2 regions of the Simplicispira sp. GW247-4R2A genome follow, and region 1 is predicted to be linked to the other one. Evidence: predicted binding sites of a transcription regulator. Region 1 holds the regulator's gene; the other holds the start of a gene.
What was found. The regulator FNR, encoded in region 1, switches genes on or off when oxygen is low (the NO sensors DNR and NnrR bind a similar motif). The targets are predictions, from matches to a motif close to TTGATNNNNATCAA.
Positions count from the first base shown of each region.

Region 1 (14,568 bases):
GCGCCCGAGTGGCTGGAAGTCGAGTCGTTGAACCTCGACGCGCAGGGCGTTGCCCGGCGGCCCGATGGCAAGGTGGTGTTCATCGATGGCGCACTGCCGTTCGAGCGGGTCAGTGCCCGACGCACCCGCAGCAAGAACAACTGGGAACAGGCCGAGCTGACCGAGATTCACCGCGAATCTTCGCAGCGTGTGCGCCCTGGCTGTCCGCATTTCGGCTTGCACGCGGGCGCCTGTGGCGGCTGCAAGATGCAGCACCTGCACCCGGCAGCCCAAGTGGCGGTCAAGCAGCGGGTGCTGGAAGACAACCTGTGGCACCTGGGCAAGATCAAGCCCGAGATTGTGCTGCGCCCGATAGAAGGCCCCGCCTGGGGCTACCGCTACCGCGCGCGGCTGTCCGTGCGCTACGTGGTGAAAAAAGGCGAGGTGCTGATTGGCTTTCATGAGCGCAAAAGCCGCTACGTCGCCGACATGCGCGTCTGCCCGGTATTGCCGCCGCACGTCAGCGCCATGCTGATGCCGCTGCGCGCGCTGATTGGTGATATGGACGCGCGCGACACCCTTCCGCAGATCGAACTGGCCTGCGGCGATGCGGTCACGGCGATGGTGCTGCGCCACCTGGAGCCGCTGTCTGGTGCCGACCTGCAGCGCCTGCGCGACTTTGCTGCCGTGCACGGCGTGCAATGGTGGCTGCAAGCGAAGGGCCCCGACACGGTGCGCCTGCTCGACGAGGGCGGGCCTCAGCTGGCCTATGCGCTGCCTGAGTTCGGTATCACCATGCCGTTCAAACCCACCGACTTCACGCAGGTGAACCCGCACATCAACCGCGTGCTGGTGGTGCGGGCGCTGCGCCTGCTGGATGTGCAAGCCAACGAGCGCGTGATTGACTGGTTTTGCGGCCTGGGCAATTTCACGCTGCCGCTGGCCACCCAGGCGGGTGAGGTTTTGGGGATTGAAGGCAGCGAGGTGCTGGTGGCCCGTGCGCTGCAAAATTATGAGTCAAATAGGGCTCTACCGCATATGGGTCGTGCGCTAGCAGCTATGGAATTCGTAGCTAGAAACCTGTTCGAGATGACGCCTGCCATGCTGGTGGCCGACGGGGTGGCCGACAAGTGGCTGGTAGACCCGCCGCGTGAAGGCGCTTTTGCCCTCGCCAAAGCGCTGGCCGACATCGAGCAGGCGCGCCGGGGTGTTCAAGACGCTCTGCCGCTGCCCGATGGGGCCGAGGGCTGGACGCCGCCGCGCCGCATTGTCTACGTGAGCTGCAACCCGGCCACCTTGGCGCGCGACGCCGGCCTGCTGGTGCACTTGGCGGGCTACCGCTGCACGGCGGCGGGCGCCGTCAATATGTTTCCGCATACGGCGCATGTGGAGAGCATGGCCGTGTTCGAGCGCGCCTGAGGCCAGCTCCGCGCTACTTCTTGGCCGGGGTGCTTGCCGCCGCGACGGGTGCCGGGGTGTCTTCGGAAGAGGGGGCCGCGGTAGAACCGGATGCAGGGATGCCCTCGATCTTGTTGTCGCGCATGTAGCCGTCCATGTCCTTCCAGCCGGCAAAAATCGCTGCCTTGGATGCTTTTGGGTTGTTCGCGTAGCAGTCTTCAATGCCGCGTATGGCGAAGCGGCAAGCACCGCCAATGGCCTTGGCCTCTTCCTCGCGCTGTGCAACGCGCGGGTCAGGCCCCAGGCCAGGGATGTCGCAGGCCGCCAGCAGGCTGAGCAACGCAAGTGCGATCGGAAGACGCAGCGATGGCAGAAAGGTTGAGCGCATACAGATCATATCGGCGCCAGAAGCCTTGGCTTGAGGATTCGGAAAAACAAAGGCCCCGATGCGGAGCCTTTGCCTGCGGTGTCAACGCAGTGAGATCAGTCGCTATCGCCGCCCATGATGCCCAGCAGCATGAGCAGGCTCTGGAACACGTTGAACAGGTCCAGGTACAGGGCCAGCGTAGCGCTGATGTAGTTGGTCTCGCCACCATCCAGAATGCGCTTGAGGTCGTACAGCATGTAGACACTGAAAACGCCGATGGCCGCGACCGAAATGGCCATCATGGCCGCTGTCGAGCCGATAAACACGTTGATGGCAGCGCCCACGACGATCGCCATGGCACCGACAAACAGCCACTTGCCCAGGCCCGAGATATCGCGCTTGATGACCGTGGCCAAGCTGGCCATGACGAAAAACACGCCGGCCGTGCCGGCAAATGCCGTCATGATGAGTTGGCCGCCATTGGAAAAACCCAGCACCATGCCAATCAGGCGCGAGAGCATCAGGCCCATGAAGAAGGTGAAGCCCAGCAGCACCGGTACGCCCGTTGCAGAATTTTTGGTTTTCTCGATGGCGTACATGAAGCCAAAGGCGCCGCCGAGGAAAACCATCAGCCCCAGGCCACCGCGCAACGACTGCGTGATGCCCGTGGCCACGCCAACCCAGGCACCCAGCACGGTGGGCAGCAGGCTCAAGGCCAGCAGCCAGTAGGTATTGCGCAGCACCCTGTGGCGCTGCTCCTGCGATACGCCAGTGCCGTAGCCCGCAGAGGAGGGGAAGGGGGTAACCCGATCGTTCATGGTGTCTCTCCAGAGTGGCCCGCACGGTGCGGGTAAGTGGCATTCTAGATGGTGGTCCCATCCACCATTGCAAGGCGTGGGCATTGCCTTTGCCATCAATCGATGCAATGGGCTTGTTTTGGTCATGATTCTTTTACCCGGCGTTTGGTTCCCTGCGCATGCAGGCCCCGCTATGCTCCAACGCCTCGGCCTCGCTCTTTCGGCCCGGCTACTTTTTAGGAACGTCTGCATGAAAACCACCACCGAACTTGAACTCGTCGACATTCGCAAAATTGCGGCAGGCGCGGAAGCCGAGGCGCTGGCCAACGGCTGGGCGGTCACGATTGCCATCGTGGATGCGGGCGGCCACCTGCTGTGGTTGCAGCGCCTGGACGGTGCGGCACCGCTTTCGGCACACATTGCGCCCGGCAAGGCCCGCACGGCGGCATTGGGGCGGCGCGAGAGCAAAACCTACGAAGACATGGTCAATGGCGGCCGCGTGTCCTTCCTGAGCGCTCCTGGCGCCGAGGCGCTGCTTGAAGGCGGCGTGCCCATCCTGCAGGGCGGCAACTGTCTGGGCGCGGTGGGCGTGAGCGGCGTGAAGTCGAACGAAGACGTGCAGATTGCCCGCGCAGGTATTGCCGCGCTGGGCTGAAGCGGCCAACTGGCAGCGCAACGCTGCCGCGTGGGGGGAAAAAAAGCCTGGCTACAAGGGCAGGGCCCGCTGGCTGGCAAACAACGACATGTGCCCCATGGCACTGGAGTCGCCCCACGATGAAACGAGATCAGGAACTATTTGGTCAGGATGAGCTTGCCTTGCCGTGTGGCCTGCAATTGGTAGACACCGCCGTTGTGCGCAATGTGCACGCGTTTGTTGCCTTGCAGCAGTTCGGCGCTCTGCCAGGTGAAGCACGGCTGCGCGGTGTTGCTGCACACGGGCGTCGGGCGCATGGCGCTATCGTTCTTGTGGGTAGCGGTGGCGCAGGAGTCCGGTGATTCGGCGGCAAGGGTTTGCAATGTTGGCATTCGCTAATGATATTGATTCGCATTCATTTGGTCAATGCCTTGTGCGATTTTTTTGTCTGCATTGGAGCGCGTGTCCTAGGGCTTGGGCTCGGTGACAAACCCGATCTTGCGCACACCGGCGCGCTGGGCCGCGGCCAGGGCCAGCGCCACACGTTCGTAGCGCACATTCTTGTCGCCGCTGAGGTGCAGTTCCGGCTGCGGCGTCTGCGCAGCGGCCGCCTGCAGGCGCTGCTCCAGCGCCTCGTCGCTGAGGGCCGTGCCGTCGAGCGCATAGCTGCCGTCCGCCTGCACCGACAGGCGCAGGGTTTCGGGTTTGACCTGTTCGGCTTGCACGCTCGCCTTCGGCAAATCGACGCTGACCGAGTGCTTTATGACAGGCACCGTGATGATGAAGATGATGAGCAGCACCAGCATCACGTCGACCAGCGGCGTCATGTTGATTTCGTTCATCACTTCGTCGGTGTCGTCCTGGGTGCCGAAGGCCATGCTCAGACTCCCTTTTTGAGCGGCAGCACCTTGCCAGCGTCGCCGCCTGAAACGCGCGCACCGGTGACGAAATACGCGTGCAGGTCGTGGGCGAAGCTGTTCATGCGCACCAGAATGTGCTTGTTGCCGCGCACCAGCGCGTTGTAGCCGAGCACGGCGGGAATGGCCACGGCCAGGCCGAGCGCCGTCATGATCAAGGCCTCGCCGACGGGGCCGGCCACCTTGTCAATCGTCGATTGGCCTGAGGTGCCGATGGCGATCAAGGCATGGTAAATGCCCCAGACGGTGCCGAACAGCCCGAGGAACGGGGCGGTGGAGCCTACCGACGCGAGGATGGCCAGGCCCGATTGCAGGCGCGCCGTGAATTCGTCGATGCTGTTGCGCAGGCTGCCGGTGACCCAGTCGCTCACATCCAGGCTCTCGTGCAACTGGCCCTTGGTATTGCGGTGGTGCGCTGTGGCCTCGCGCCCTTCGATAGCCAGTGCGCGAAACGGGTTTGCCGGGTCAGTGCCCAGCGTGGCGAGTGCTGCCGCAAAATCGTCGCTGTGCCAGAACGTCTGAACTGCACGGGCGTTGCGCTTGAAGCGCACGATGTCAAGCGCCTTGATGGCGATGACAGCCCAGGTGGCCAGGGACATCAGCAGCAGCAGCAGCGCGACGCCGCGCGTGATCAGGTCGCCCTGGTTCCAGAGGTTGGCCAAGCCGAATTGCGATTCCATGAAAACTCCTGAAGATCCGTTAATTATTCGAGAACGAAGTTGATCGGCACGAGGTACCACATGGCCTCGGCGACGCCATTGCGCTTGCCCGGTACGAAGCGCCAGCGCAGAACGGTGTCGTGGGCCTGACGGTCCAGCCGGTCAAAACCGCTCGATTGCTTGATTTCCACCTGTTCCGGCCGCCCATCGGCGCTGATGAGCACGCGCAGCACCACCTTGCCCTGTTCGCCCATGCGCTTGCTGATCGACGGGTAGGCGGGAGCCGGATTGTTCAGGTAGGCCGCGTTGCTCGACGGCAGATCAATGCGGGGTGGCGCCGGCGGTGCCGAAGGTGCGGGAGGCGCCGGTGGCGCAGGCGGCGCATTAGCGGGCGCGGATGCCGGCGCAGGCGTGCTCACCACGGGGGCCTCCGGTGCCGCGTTGGCGATGGGGGCCGGGCTGGGCTCTGGTGCGCGAACGGGTGCGGGTCTGGGTACAGGTTTGACGCGCTGGGTCACCGGAACGGGCGGTGGCGCTGCGGGCTTGGGCGGCGGTGGGGCGGGAGGTGCCGGCGGTGCGACGAACTCGCTCAGCAGCACTGCGGGAACGATGACTTCTATCGGCCGCTGGTGGCTCAACCCAGCTTGCAGCGCCCACAAGGCAGCGCCATGCGCCAAGGCAATGCCGGCGAAGACTGCGGCATTGCGTTTGCTGTGCGATGCGGGTGAAAAATGATCAGAAGACATCAAAAAGAATAGCTTCCAGCGCACACGGTACGTGCTCTGGCAGCCAATTTTGCTACCAATTCAGCGCCTAAAAATCCAGGAAAGTGCCAGGCCTACGGCGGCCAGCGACAGGCAGAGCGCGAATGCCAGCATGCCCAAGTCTCAGGCTGCGCAGGCGCAAGTCCCGCCTTGCGCGCAGGCGCAGGCAAGCTGAGATTCATTGCGCACGGCTGCCACCGGGCTGTCGGCGCCGCATTGTGCAACCACCTCGCGGACGCAATTCTCGCACCGGCCGCACTGGGTGGCCACGCCCAGCTCCCATTGAATTTCGTCAAAACCCATGCCAGCCTTGGCATGGCGGGCAATTTCGCGGTCGGAAATTCGGCGGCAAACGCAGACGATCATGGCAACAGGCCGCAGGGGCCGAAAGGTGCTGAGGTGGTTTATTATAAATACGAATCGGTCGCATTAGCAAATTTTTAAACGACTGGTGCTGTGGGTGCCGGTGCCAGCGCCGCGCGGCTGATGCCGCCGAGCGTGGCGCAACCGGTGAGCGCCATGGCCACTTCCAACTCGTCGCGCAGCACGCGCAGCACGTGGGCCACGCCCGCTGCGCCGGCGTGCGCCAGGCCCCAGACCACTGGGCGGCCGACCAGCACCGCTGTGGCGCCCAGCGCCAGGGCCTTGAACACATCGGTGCCCCGTCGCACGCCGCCATCGACCAGCAGCGGCAGTGCGCCGCCCACGGCGTCGGCAATGCGGGGCAGGGCGCTGGCAGTGCTGAGCGCGGTGTCCAGTGTGCGGCCACCGTGGTTGGAGACGATCAGGCCGGCGATGCCCTGGGCGGCGGCAAGCCGCGCGTCTTCTGGGTGCAACACGCCTTTGAGCAGCACCGGCAAACGGGTTTGCGCCTGCAGCCAGGCGACGTCGTCCCAGGTGGGGGCGTGCTGGAGCAGGCCGTCGAACAGGGCACTCTGGCCAGCGCCCAGGCGCATCGGTGGCGGCGCTGCCATGGCGCTCAAGTTGGCGGCGCGGATGCCGGGCGGCAGTGCGAAACCGGCGCGCCGCTCGCGGTCGCGCACGCCGCTGGTCGGTGCGTCCACGGTGAGTACCAGCGCTTCGCAGCCGGCCGCCTCCGCGCGGGCAATCAGCTCACGCACCAGAGCGCGGTCGTGCTGCAGATACAGCTGCAGCCAGAGCGGGCCGGCAGACCGGTCGCCGACCATGGCTGAGGCCACCGCTTCCAGCGTGGTGCTCGATTGCATGCTCAGCACCATGCCGGCGCCAAGGGCCGCCGCCGCCCAGGCCGTGGCGATTTCGCCGTCCGGGTGCGCCAGGCACTGGTACGCCACGGGTGCCAGCAAGATCGGGTGGGCCAGCTCACGGCCGAGGAGCGTGCAGCGGGTGTGTCCACCGGCCAGCGGGCGCAGCACCCGCGGCAGCAAGGCGATGCTGTCCCAGGCCTGGCGGTTGGCGTGGAGGGTGTGCTCGTCCCCCGCGCCACCGCTGAAATAGGCCCAGGCATTGGCGTCCAGCCGCGCCCGTGCATGGCGTTCGTGGTCGGCCAGGGTCAGCGTGTCGGGGGCCAGCGCCTCCTGTTTCGGGGTGCGAGGAGAATTTGGAGTCAAAATGGCCTATAGCGCTTATGGGTATTGCGCAAGCAGCTATCAAAATAAGAACAATTTCGGGTGGCAGGCCTAGGCGTCCGCCCACATGCGCAGCAGGTTGTGGTAGGTGCCCGTGAGGCCCACCACAGCGCTGTCGCTCTCACCCACACGCTGGCGCAGGCGCAGCAAATCCATGTCCATGGCGAACAGCAACTCGCGCTGCTCGGTGCTGCGCACCATGCTCTGCACCCAGAAAAAGCTGGCGATGCGGGCGCCGCGCGTCACCGGCGTCACCTGATGCACCGTGGAGCCAGGGTAGAGGATGGCGTCGCCGGCCGGCAGCTTGATGCGCTGGTCGCCCCCCGGCTGCGCGATCAGCAGTTCGCCGCCGTCGTATTCCTGCGGATCGCTCAGAAAAACGGTGCACGAGAGGTCGCTGCGCACCCATTCGCCCGTGGCCTGGGAGCGCAGCACGGCGCCGTCAACGTGGGCGCCGTAGAAGTTGGTGTCGCCGCTGTAGCGGTTGAACAGCGGGTTGAAAATTTTGCGCGGCAGCGCAGCGGAGAAGAACAGGGGGTCTCGCTGCAAGGCGGCCAGCACGAGGGGGCGCAGGGTGCTGGCCGCCTCGCTGGTTTGCGCCAACTGCTGGTTGCGCTTGTGCGCCAGCGCCTGGGTGCCGGCGCTGGTGCGCCCGTCCACCCAGGGCGCGTCGTCCCCCAGCAGGCCACGCATTTGCGCGACTTCTTCTGCCATGAGCAGGTTCTTGAGGTGCAAAAACATGGCCTGCAGGCTTCCTTAGAAGCGCGTCTTGACCGTCAGCTGTGCGCTGCGGGCGGCGCCTGGGGCGTAGAAGCCGCGGTACAGCGTGTCGGCATAGAGCTTGTTGGTGAGATTGGTGACGTTGAGCTTGAGGCTGGTCTTGTCGTTCACGGTGTATTCCACCATGGCGTCCACCACGGCAAAACTGCCGGCCGTGACCGAGCGCTGGCCGTCCGGGTTCTGCTCGCCACGGTAGTTCACGCCCGCGCCGAGGCGCCACTGCGGCGCCACGGCATAGGTGGTCCAGAGGCTGCCGCTGTGGCGTGGTGTCAGGCCCGGCCGGTCGCCCTTCACTTGGGCGCCACCGCCGCCGGCTGCAAGCGCTACGTTGCTCTCGTCAATCCTGGCGCTGGGAATCCAGGTGTGGTTGAAGAACACTTCCCATTTGGGCGTGATGCGGCCGGCCAGGTTGAATTCCATGCCTGCGGCGTGGCGCTTGCCTGAGAGAAGTTCCTGGGTAGCGGCCGAATCCGGATCGGTGTTGCGCTCGTTGTATTTCTCGCTGTAGAAGGCCGCGACGCCGAGCAGTGCCCGCTTGCCCCACAGGTCGAACTTGCCGCCGATCTCGAAATTGCGGCTCTTCTCGGGTGGCGTGTTGGAGGCGCGTGCCGTACTGTTATTGACACTCAGACCAAACTGGTAGGTGTCGCCCGAGGTGTTGTAGGAGGTGCCGTAGGAAGCGTAGTACGAGCTGCTGTCGTTCGGCTGGTAGATGATGCCGACGCGCGGACTCCAGAGGCCGTCCGAGCGCTGATTCGACAGCGCCGTAGGCGTGTGGTACGAAGCCTTGAAGTCGTCGTAGCGCAGGCCGCCGAGGAGCTTGACGGTGTCGGTCACTGACACGGTGTCCTGCGCATACAAGCCGACGTTGCTCGCGTCGAAGGTGTTGAACGTCGGCTCGCCGCGCGGCGTCGGGCGTACGGCGCCGTCGTCGGGCGTGCCCACGGTGGTGTCGGGCATGCTGCCCGTGCCGGTGTAGCGCTGGTCGCGCTTGGCATCGTCGTGGTAAAGGTCCACGCCAGCGATCAGCGCGTGCTTGCGGCCGCCCCAGTTGAAGGTGTTGGTGTAGTCGCTTTGCAGTTGCGTCAGCTCGCTGATGCCCAGGCGCCCTTTGGGCGAGCGGGTGATCACGGTGCTGTCGCTCAGGTTGTCCTGCGTGGTGCCGGCGGCGAAGCGCACGGCGCTGGCCAGCAAGTCGCGCTCGTAGCGGCCGTGGCGCAGGCGCGTCTTGAGTTCGCCGTTGTCGTCAAACCGGTGCGTGTGCGCCAGCGTGACGTACTGCGCCGAGGTGTCGAGCTTGTCGCTGGCCAGTCCGTAGTAGTTGCGCGCCGGCAGTGAAGGCACCAGCTTGCCGTCGTTGAGGAACCACGGGTGGTTGTAAAGTGGCCGCCCCTTGATGCCGAGCGAATAAAGGCCCACCGAGAACTCATCGCGCGTGCCAATGCCCCAGCTGTAGGTGGGGGCGATGCCGAGCTTGCGCTGTTTGGCGCCGTAGTTCTTTTCGTCGTGCACCAGTGCGTTGAGGCGAAAGGCGGCGTTCTCGCCCGTGAGAAAGTTGAAGTCCCCCGTCAGCCGGTTTTCCTGGCCGGTGCCCAGCGTGTAGCTGATTTCGTGCTGGTCCATCAGCAGCGGCATCTTATTGACCTGGTTGACCACGCCGCCGGTCGAGCCTTTGCCAAACAGCATGGAGGCCGAGCCCTTGAGCACCTCGACGCTGTCGTTGTTGAAGGTGTCGCGCTCGTAGAGCGGGGCGTCCTTCATGCCATCCACATAAATGTCGCCGGCCTGACCAAGCGAGAACCCGCGCAGGCGGATGTCTTCCTCGCCGGTCTCGCCCGCCTGGAAGGTGACGCCTGCCGTGCTGCGCAGCACGTCGCGAAAGTCGTCCTGGTTGCGGTCGGTCATGAGCCGCTCGGTGAATACGGTCACGCTCTGCGGAATGTCGCGCAGGGCCTGTTTGCCTTTGCCGATGGTGGTGGTGGCGGGCTTGAGCGTGTCTTTGTTCTGGATGTCTGCGCTGCCCTTGACGGTGACGGTGGGGAGCTGCGCGCCGGTCGTGGGCGCGGTTTGCGCCCAGCCGCTGCAGGTTGCCAGCAGCATCAAGGCCCCCAGCGGAATCAAGGCCTTGTCGGCGCCTGCCGTTGAAGGTGCCGTCGAGGCGGGTTGGGAAGGGGGGCGCGGTGTGCGAGCGTGGGCCAAAAGGGTTCTCCGGTTGCTGTGGACTTGGGTCTTGGGTCTTGGTGGGCGTGGGCCCATCAGGCGCAAGAAGCAGTGGCTGGGAAAACCGTGGCTGTGCCTCGTGACAGAGTATTATTCTAAATCAAATGAGATTTATTCGCGTTAACAATGATGCTGATTTCCAACAGCATTGGTGCGCATGGCGTGAAAAAGCCGGCAAAAGCCGGCCTGAGTGTGAACGCAAAGCGCCTTATTTCACGTGCTTGCCGATGAGGCCCGCCATTTCGAACATCGAGACTTGCGGTTTGCCGAACACTTCCTTGAGCTTGGCGTCGGCATTGATCATGCGCTTGTTGGCGGCGTCCTGCAGGTTGTGCGCCTTGATGTAGACCCACAGCTTGCTGATGATTTCGGTGCGGGGCAGCGGTGCAGCGCCTACGACGGCAGCCAAGGCCGGGCTGGGCGTGAGGGCCTTCATGAAGGCGGCGTTGGGGGTGCGCTTCTTTGCGGGAGCGGCCGTCTTGGCGCCGGCAGCGGCCGGGGCTTTTTTTGCAGTTGCCATGTTGGTTTTTTCCTGGTTGGGTGTTCGATGGACCAGCGAAAACCTGTTTCTCCACTGGCAGAGGGATGCTAATGGCAAAAAAACGGGTTTCCAAGCGCAGACAGGGTTTTTTTGCGTCTGTGTGTAGCGCCGGGGACGGTTATCGGAATTCCTGCTGGCTGTTGACGATGCGCTTGAGCGCCTCGGGGTCCTGTATGCGCACATGGCGCTGCTTGACTTCGACAATGCCTTCTTCGACAAACTTCGAGAAGGTGCGGCTCACGGTTTCCAGCTTCAGGCCGAGGTAGCTGCCGATCTCCTCCCGCGTCATGCGCAGCACCAGCTCGCTTTGTGAAAAACCGCGCGCATGCAGGCGCTGCACCAGGTTCAGCAGGAAGGCGGCGAGACGCTCTTCCGCGCGCATGCTGCCCAAAAGCAGCATGACGCCATGCTCGCGTACGATTTCGCGGCTCATGATCTTGTGCACATGGTGCTGCAAGGCGGTGACTTCACGCGAAATCTCTTCGATACGGTCAAACGGCATGACGCACACTTCGGCGTCCTCCAAGGCCACGGCATCGCAGCTGTGGTGGTCGTTGACGATGCCATCGAGCCCGATGATCTCGCCCGCCATCTGAAAACCCGTCACCTGATCGCGCCCATCTTCGGTGGCCACGCAGGTCTTGAAAAAACCCGTGCGAATCGCGTAGAGCGATGTGAATGCCTCGCCGTTGCGAAACAGCATGCCGCCGCGCTTGATTTTGCGCCGCACCGCCACCACATCATCCACGCGCTCCATTTGCTCGCTCGACAGTCCCACGGGCAGACAGAGCTCACGCAGATTGCAGTTGGAACAGGCAACGCGGAAGGTTGACGATGCGTCCTGGATGGGAATGTGCGCAATATCGCTTGTCGGCAAGGCTTTTGCCGCAGCGGGTTGCCGAGCCGTGGGTGTGCTGGATGCTGACATACATCAAATTATGAACTATTGCAGTCTGTACCTTCAAACCCCAAGGGGCGCCGTCCATTCTTGATTATGGTCAAGAAGCTGCGTTCTACTGTGGGGCACAGTAGCGCCTCTCCAGGAGAATCCATGACCGTTGCCACGCCAGAATTGCTGACCCGTTTCGATGTTTCCGGACCGCGCTACACCTCGTACCCGACGGCCGACCGGTTTGTCGAGGCATTTGGCGAGGACGACTATGTGCTGGCCTTGAAGCAGCGCCATCTGGGCAGCGCAGCAAAGGCCATGCCTTTGTCCATCTACGTGCACATCCCGTTTTGCGAGTCGCTGTGCTACTACTGCGCCTGCAACAAGATCATCACCAAGCACCACGACCGTGCCGACGTCTACCTGCGCTACCTGAGCCGAGAGATCGACCTGCATACCCAGCATTGCGGCACCGGCGCGATCGTGAGCCAGTTGCATCTGGGTGGCGGCACACCCACGTTTTTGTCCGATGACGGATTGCGCGAGCTGATGGACATGCTGCGGCGCAGCTTCACGCTGGTGTCGGGGGGCGAATATTCCATTGAAGTGGATCCGCGCACCGTAGACGCCGGGCGGCTCAAGGTGCTGGCGGAACTGGGCTTCAATCGCCTGAGCTTTGGCGTGCAGGACTTCGATCCAGACGTGCAAAAGGCGGTGCACCGCATCCAGCCGGCCGAGCAGGTGTTCGCCCTGGTGGAGGCTGCGCGCACCATTGGTTTTGATTCCGTCAACGTCGATCTGATCTATGGCCTGCCCAAGCAGACTCCTGAGTCCTTCGACCGTACGCTGGAGCAGATCAAGGAATTGCGCCCGGACCGCATTGCCTTGTATGCCTATGCGCACCTGCCTGAGCGGTTCAAGCCACAGCGACGCATTGTTTGGGCCGATCTTCCCATGGGGTCGGCCAAGGTTTCCATGCTCTCGCGCTCGCTCGATGCCCTGACGGACGCTGGCTATGTGTACGTGGGAATGGACCATTTCGCCCTTCCCGAAGATGCGCTGGCCGTTGCCAAGCGGCAAGGGCGCCTGCACCGCAACTTCCAGGGCTACAGCACACAGCCCGATTGCGACCTTATCGGGCTCGGGGTGTCGGCCATTGGACGGGTGGGGGCGACCTACAGCCAGAATGCCAAGACGCTTGAGGATTACTACGACCGGCTTAACCAGGGGCATTTGCCCATCGTGCGCGGCTTGGCGCTTTCGCGGGACGACCTGGTGCGCCGCGCGGTGATCATGGCCATCATGTGCCAAGGCGCCTTGAACATCGAATCGGTTGAGCAGTCCTGGCTGATCGACTTTCGCCAATATTTCGCACGCGAGCTGGAGCAGCTTGTCGAAATGGAGCAGCAGGGCTTGGTCGCCTTGAAGCCCGACGGCGTTGAAGTCACGTCGATGGGCTGGTATTTCGTGCGCGGCATTGCCATGGTGTTCGACCGTTACCTGCAGTCCGATCGCAACCGCGCGCGCTTCTCGCGCATCATCTGACGTGCTCGGCTCGCTGGCCTGGACAGCGTTGGCGATGGGCCTCGTCGGAGGCTCCCACTGCCTGGTCATGTGCGCAGCGCCATGCAGTGCCGTGACGCGCCCGACCTTACCGGCCGGCACCGCCTCAATGGCAAGCGCCGACGTTCAGCCGTTGCATTGGCAAAGCCCGCGCGGCGCCCGCAGGCGCCTGATGGCCTACCACCTGGGGCGGCTGTGTGGCTATGCCAGCGCGGGCGCGCTGATTGCATTTGCGATGCAGAGTTTTGCCTGGGTGACGCAGCAGGCGTCTGCCTTTCGTCAGGTCTGGACTCTCATGCACGTCGCGGTGCTGGCCTGGGGGCTGATGATGCTTCTGCTGGCGCGCCAGCCCGCCTGGGTCGAGGCGGCAGGGCGATCCGTGTGGGGACGCGTGCGGCCTCTGGTGGACGCCCCTGGTGGGGTATTCGCCACAGGTTTCCTCTGGGCGCTGATGCCCTGTGGTCTGCTGTATTCGGCGTTGCTTGTGGCGGCGCTTAGCGGCGGCGCCCTGCAAGGGGCGGTCACTATGGCCATGTTTGCCGTGGGTAGCGGCCTGTGGCTGCTGGCTGGGCCTTGGGCTTGGCTGGCACTGCGCCAGCGTGCCAACCGGTTGCGTGCCGACTGGGGTACCCGACTGGGCGGGCTGCTGCTGTGCGGCATCGCAGCCTGGGCGCTGTGGCACGACCTGATAATCCGCCCCTCGCTCATTTGTCAATAGCAAACATACTGCATCAGTGTTGCGTTGAAGCTGCATTTGCAAGTAAATGCGCGAATCGTTTGCGTTTTGTCACCCGATAATAGTTTCCACTTTGCACGTGGATGTGCGAAGGCACTATGTGAACGCCTCCATTGAAATTCCCATTGACCAACTCCGCGTTGGCATGTTCATCCAGTTGGATCTCAACTGGATGCAGCACCCATTTCCGCTGGGTAGTTTTCGCATTGCCTCGCAGGAACAAATAGACACTGTCCGGAGCCTGGGGCTGCCCACCGTGCGTTACCTGCCCGCCCGCAGCGACCCAGAATTTCACCGCTCTTCCACTGAGCCAGTGCGCAGCGATGACCGGACACAGGCAGGGACCGAGGAAGCGCAACACAACGTGCGCGATGAAGCGGCTGAGCAGTTGAAGCTGCAATTGCTGGCGCAGCACGCGGCGCTTTCAGCCTGTGACCAACAGTTTCTGGCCGCTACCCGAACTTGTCTTCGCGTGGGTTCTGTGGCGGACAAGCAGCCTTTGGACGCACGTGCCCAAAGCGAAGCCCTGGTGGGCCGTTGCGTGGATGGGCTTTTGGTCAACGGTGACTCGGTGATTCGGTTGTTGTCTGAGGGGGTAGGCGAACGCAATGCGCTGCATCCTGTGAATGTCATGGTGCTCAGCTTGCTGCTGGGCAAGGCGCAAGGGGCTGGCCCTGGGGATCTGCGCGCCATTGGCTTGGTCGCTTTGCTGCACGA
Region 1 is NZ_JBWKZM010000007.1:113,973-128,540, reverse strand. It holds gene rlmD (23S rRNA (uracil(1939)-C(5))-methyltransferase RlmD) at 1-1,398, shown strand, start outside; gene AC07ZH_RS07260 (hypothetical protein) at 1,412-1,774, opposite strand; gene AC07ZH_RS07255 (Bax inhibitor-1/YccA family protein) at 1,861-2,562, opposite strand; gene AC07ZH_RS07250 (GlcG/HbpS family heme-binding protein) at 2,792-3,196, shown strand; gene hemP (hemin uptake protein HemP) at 3,334-3,567, opposite strand; gene AC07ZH_RS07240 (ExbD/TolR family protein) at 3,643-4,053, opposite strand; gene AC07ZH_RS07235 (MotA/TolQ/ExbB proton channel family protein) at 4,056-4,772, opposite strand; gene AC07ZH_RS07230 (energy transducer TonB) at 4,796-5,500, opposite strand; gene AC07ZH_RS07225 ((2Fe-2S)-binding protein) at 5,639-5,881, opposite strand; gene AC07ZH_RS07220 (alpha-hydroxy acid oxidase) at 5,956-7,104, opposite strand; gene AC07ZH_RS07215 (Fe2+-dependent dioxygenase) at 7,174-7,863, opposite strand; gene AC07ZH_RS07210 (TonB-dependent receptor) at 7,879-10,002, opposite strand; gene AC07ZH_RS07205 (SWIB/MDM2 domain-containing protein) at 10,331-10,642, opposite strand; gene fnr (fumarate/nitrate reduction transcriptional regulator Fnr) at 10,782-11,591, opposite strand; gene hemN (oxygen-independent coproporphyrinogen III oxidase) at 11,715-13,097, shown strand; gene AC07ZH_RS07190 (sulfite exporter TauE/SafE family protein) at 13,099-13,833, shown strand; gene AC07ZH_RS07185 (HD-GYP domain-containing protein) at 13,952-14,568, shown strand, end outside.

Region 2 (5,204 bases), on a different contig from region 1:
CGCCACTAGCGAGCAGGTGGCGCAATGATGCAAAGGCTTTGGCGCCGCTGCCGGGGGTGCGGGTGATGGCGTCGTAGGCGTGCAGCGGGCCTTTGATGTCCAGGCCCACCCAGTCGAGCAGGGGCAGCAGGGCTTGCAGGCGCTCGGGGTACATGCCGCCGGTATGCAGCGCAGTTTGAAAGCCCAGGGCGCGCACTTGCGCCAGTGCGGCGGGCAAGGCGGCTTGCAGCGTGGGTTCGCCGCCGGAGAAGACGACGCCGTCGAGCAGGCCCTGGCGGCTGCGCAAGAAGGCCAGCACCTCGGGCCAGGGCACGGTGGCGGGGGTGGTGGCGTCGAGCAGTTCGGGGTTGTGGCAGTAGCCGCAACGCCAGGGGCAGCCCTTGCCGTAGAGCACGGCGGCAAGGCGGCCGGGGAAGTCGATGGTGGTGAGCGGCGTGATGCCGCCGATGCGCAGCAACGCGGCATCGGCGTGCGCGGCGTGCGCGGCGTGCGCGGTCACCACGGGCACCGGCACAGGCCGGCGCGGGGAGCGGCTTTGCAGGTCAACGGCCACAGGGGGCTTCGGCAAAAAACTGGCGCTCGTTGTGCTCACCTTGTTTGCCGATGTTGAAGCTGGCCACAGGGCGGTGGTAGCCCATGACGCGGGTCCAGACTTCGCAGGGCTGGCGTTCGGCGTCGGTGAGCTGCACGTTGGCGGCGGCCAGGGTGGTGTGTTGGGTGGTGGTGGGGTGCATGGCGATCTCCTTGCGGTGGTTGAAAATGCTATTGAATTGATAGCTACTTGCGCTTATCCATCAAGCGCCAAGTGCCGTTTTTGCTTGAAGTTTTAAGCCCTCAGGCTGCCAGGCGCTCGCGCTTGGCTTGCAGGCGTTCTTCGTCGCAGCGGGGGCAGAACTTGTGCTCGCCCTCCAGGTAGCCGTGCGTAGGGCAGATGGAGAAGGTGGGCGTGATGGTGATGTAGGGCAGGCGAAAGCGCGTGAGTGCGCGGCGCACCAGCTCGCGGCAGGCGGCGCCGCTGGAGACGCGCTCGCCCATGTACAGGTGCAGCACGGTGCCGCCGGTGTATTTGGTTTGCAGTTCTTCCTGGCGGGCCAGGGCCTCGAAGGGGTCGTCCGTCCAGCCCACGGGCAGTTGCGAGGAGTTGGTGTAGTACGGCTGGCTGGCGGTGCCTGCCTGGGCGATGGCGGGCCAGCGCTTTTTGTCTTCTTTGGCAAAGCGGTAGGTGGTGCCTTCGGCGGGGGTGGCCTCCAGGTTGTAGAGGTGGCCGGTTTCTTCCTGAAACTGCACGATGCGCGCGCGCACGTGGTCCAGCAGGCGCACGGCAAACTGGTGGCCCTGGGGGCTGGTGATGTCGTGCGCGTCGCCGGTGAAGTTGCGCACCATTTCGTTGATGCCGTTCACGCCCAGCGTGCTGAAGTGGTTGCGCAGCGTGCCCAGGTAGCGCTTGGTGTAGGGGAACAGGCCCTGGTCCATGAGCCGCTGGATGAGTTTGCGCTTGGTCTCCAGGCTTTGCTTGCCCAATTCGAGCAGGCGATCGAGCGCGGCCAGCAGCGCGGGTTCGTTGCCTGCGTGCAAATAGCCCAGGCGCGCGCAGTTGATGGTCACCACGCCCAGGCTCCCGGTCTGCTCGGCGCTGCCAAACAGGCCGTTGCCGCGTTTGAGCAGTTCGCGCAAATCAAGCTGCAGGCGGCAGCACATGGAGCGCACCATGTTCGGCTCCAGCTCGGAGTTGATGAAGTTCTGGAAGTACGGCAGGCCGTACTTGGCGGTCATCTCGAACAGCAATTGCGCGTTCTCGCTCTCCCACGGGAAGTCTTTGGTGATGTTGTAGGTGGGGATGGGGAAGGTGAACACGCGGCCCTTGGCGTCGCCCGTGGTCATCACGTCGATATAGGCGCGGTTGATGAGGTCCATCTCGGCCTGCAGGTCGCCGTAGCTGAACGGCATCTCCTTGCCCGCAATCACCGGCACCTGCTCGCGCAGGTCGTCGGGGCAAATCCAGTCGAAGGTGAGGTTGGTAAACGGCGTTTGCGTACCCCAGCGCGACGGCACGTTGAGGTTGTAGACCAGCTCCTGGATGCACTGGCGCACGGCGGCGTAATCCATGGCATCGACGCGCACATAGGGCGCCATGTAGGTGTCGAACGACGAGAACGCCTGGGCACCGGCCCATTCGTTCTGCAGCGTGCCCAGGAAGTTGACGATCTGCCCTACGGCGGAACTCATGTGCTTGGGCGGGCCGGCCTCGACCTTGCCCGGCACGCCGTTCAGGCCTTCGTTGAGCAGGGTGCGTAGTGACCAGCCGGCGCAGTAGCCGCTGAGCATGTCGAGGTCGTGGATGTGGATGTCGCCATTGCGGTGCGCCTCGCCAATTTCTGGCGTGTAGACGTGCGACAGCCAGTAATTGGCCGTGACCTTGCCGGCCACGTTGAGGATGAGCCCGCCGAGCGAATAGCCCTGGTTGGCGTTGGCGTTCACGCGCCAGTCGGCGCGGGTGAGGTATTCGTTGATCGAGCTTTCCACGTTCACCAGCGTCTGGTGGTCGGCGCGCAGCGTGGCGTGGCGGTCGCGGTAGGCGATGTAGGCGCGGGCCGTGGCCAGGTGGTTGGCGGCGATCAGGGTCTGCTCGACCACGTCCTGGATCTGCTCGATGCCGGGCGCCTCGCCATGGAAGCGGTGGATCAGCACCTTGCCCACCTGCGCGGCCAGCAGGGCGGCTTCGTCGGCCGAAAATTCGCCCGTGGCGGCGCCTGCGCGCAGCAAGGCAGAGCGGATCTTTTCCGCATCAAAGGCGGCGCGGTGGCCGCTGCGCTTGAGCACTTCACGCGGCAGGGTGGCAAGGGTGGATACCATGCAATTCTCCAAAGGTCTGCGGCAGAAAACACTACCTATGGTGTTGAAGATATAGTTAAAACACTATTTGTAGTTTGATTCAACACAAACAGCGGAGCGGCTTGCGCGGCCTGGGCGCGGCGCACCGCGTTGCATCCGGTGACGGTTTGGGGGCCGTGCCGGTTGTCTTTCTCGGCGCTGGCGCGTTCTACGAAGTGGGGTAAAGAGCGCAGCTGCCCCACCACAGGCTGCGGGGGTCACAACGTGCATGCCAAGGCTTTTTTTCCAAACCGTGGGCGGCTGGCGCTGCTGTTGTTCATGCTGCTGGCTGCCCTGTGCGGCACGGGCGCCTTCGCGCAGGGAGCCGCTGGCGACCCGCCGGGGCGCGTGGCACAGCTCAACGCCTTTGACGGGCCGGTGAGCTTTGCACCCGCCGGGTTCGACCAGTGGGCCGGCGCGGTGCTGAACCGGCCGTTGACGCAGGGCGACCGGCTCTGGAACGACACGGGCGCGCGCTCTGAGCTGCACATCGGCTCGACTGCGCTGCGGCTGGATGGGCAGACCAGCCTGGCTTTCTCCGTGCTGGACGACCAGACCGTGCAGCTCGCGCTCACCCAGGGCAGCCTGATCGTGCGCCTGCGCAGCCTGCCGCCAGGCCAGCGCTTTGAGGTCGATACCCCCAACCTGGCGTTCACCGCCTCACAGCCGGGCGACTACCGGCTGGACGTGGACCCGAGCGACGGCACCACGCGCGTGACGGTTCGATCGGGCAGCGCCGTGGTGTACGGCAGCAACGGCGCCTCGGCCAGCCTGGGCGCGCGCCAGCAGATCAGCTTCGCGGGCGCGGACCTGGTGCAGGCCGCCGGGCAGACCGCGCCAGCGTTCGACCCGTTTGACCGCTGGGCAGAGGCGCGCGACCGGGCGGAAGACCAGTCGCTGGCGGCGCGCCATGTCTCGCGCGACGTGATCGGCTACCAGCAACTGGACAACTACGGCGACTGGGAGAGCGACCCGGTGTATGGCACCGTCTGGGTGCCGCACGTGACGGTGCAGGATTGGGCGCCGTACCGCGTCGGCCACTGGGCCTCGATTGCGCCCTGGGGCTGGACCTGGATCGACGACGAACCCTGGGGTTTTGCCCCATTCCACTACGGCCGCTGGGCCCAGCGTGGCGCGCGCTGGTGCTGGGTGCCCGGTGCCAGCGCCGCCCACCCGGTTTACGCGCCCGCGCTGGTGGGCTTTGTCGGCGGCAGCGCTGGGGGTGTGAACTTCGCCATCACGGTGGGCGGCGCCACGCAGCCCGGCGTGGCCTGGTTTCCGCTGGCGCCCGGCGAGGCCTGGCGCCCGAGCTACCGGGCCAGCAGGGCCTATCTGGGCCGCGTGAACCCGTTTGGGGGCCAATACACGCCGCGCAACACCGCGAATGCCAACAACGGCTACCGCTACCAGCACCTGCCGGCTGCCGTGACGGCGGTGACCGCAGCCGCGTTTTCCCAGGGCCAGCATGTGCGCGGCAGTGCGCGTCCAGTGGCCGCGCGCGAGCTGGAGCGCGCCCGCGTGGTGGCCCCGCCGACGCCGACGCGTGACCCGCGCAGCGTGTTCGGCGCCTCGCGGTTGACGCAGGCACACCCCGCGCCGCCAGCCAGCGCGGTGGAGCGGCGTGTGGTCTCCAACCCCTCCAACCCGGCCTTCTCGCGGGGCCGGGCTGAGGCCCCGTCGCGGCATGAGGCATTGCCCGGCCCGTCACAGCGCCCTGAACTGGCGCGCGGCGCCGCCGTGCCCAACGCTGCCCATGCCCCGGCCGTGCCGGTGCTGCGGCCCCCGCAGGCCAGCGCGCCGCCGTTTGCGCGCGAACGCCATGAGCCGCCGCCGCGCAACGCCGCCATGCCGCCGCCGCGCCCGGAAGTCGCAGCGCCGCAAGACCTGCGGCGCCCATCGGTCCGTCGGCCCGAGCAGGGGCAGCGTGAGCAGAACACCCAGCGCGATTCAGAGGTGCGCAATGAGCAGACCGCCCGCGCCGCCCAGAAGCAGGAACAGCGCGCGCAGCAACAGCAACAGCCCTTGCAGCAGGAGCAACAAATGCAGCAGCGTGCGCAGCAGGCGCGCCAACCCCAACCCCAGGCCCAGCGTGCGCAACAGGAGCCGCCAGTGCGCCAGGCCCCGAGGCAAGCGCAGCGCCAACAGCCCGCACAAGCGCCGCGTGGCGCTCAGGCGCCCGAGAACCGGGATCGGCACGGCGGCCCGCGCCGCGAGGAACACCGACCAGGGCAAGACAACTGAGTGCGCTGTCGGTGCTTGCCCCATGGGCACCGCGGTGCGCCAGCGCTAGGGATGCTCTGCTTAAAGCGACTTTGAGTGTGCTGATGGCTCCC
Region 2 is NZ_JBWKZM010000047.1:27-5,230, reverse strand. It holds gene AC07ZH_RS20335 (anaerobic ribonucleoside-triphosphate reductase activating protein) at 1-454, opposite strand, end outside; gene nrdD (anaerobic ribonucleoside-triphosphate reductase) at 543-734, opposite strand; gene AC07ZH_RS20325 (ribonucleoside triphosphate reductase) at 835-2,853, opposite strand; gene AC07ZH_RS20320 (DUF6600 domain-containing protein) at 3,151-5,112, shown strand.
Region 2: the regulator FNR is predicted to act here: its motif matches at 2,928-2,941, upstream of AC07ZH_RS20325 (ribonucleoside triphosphate reductase).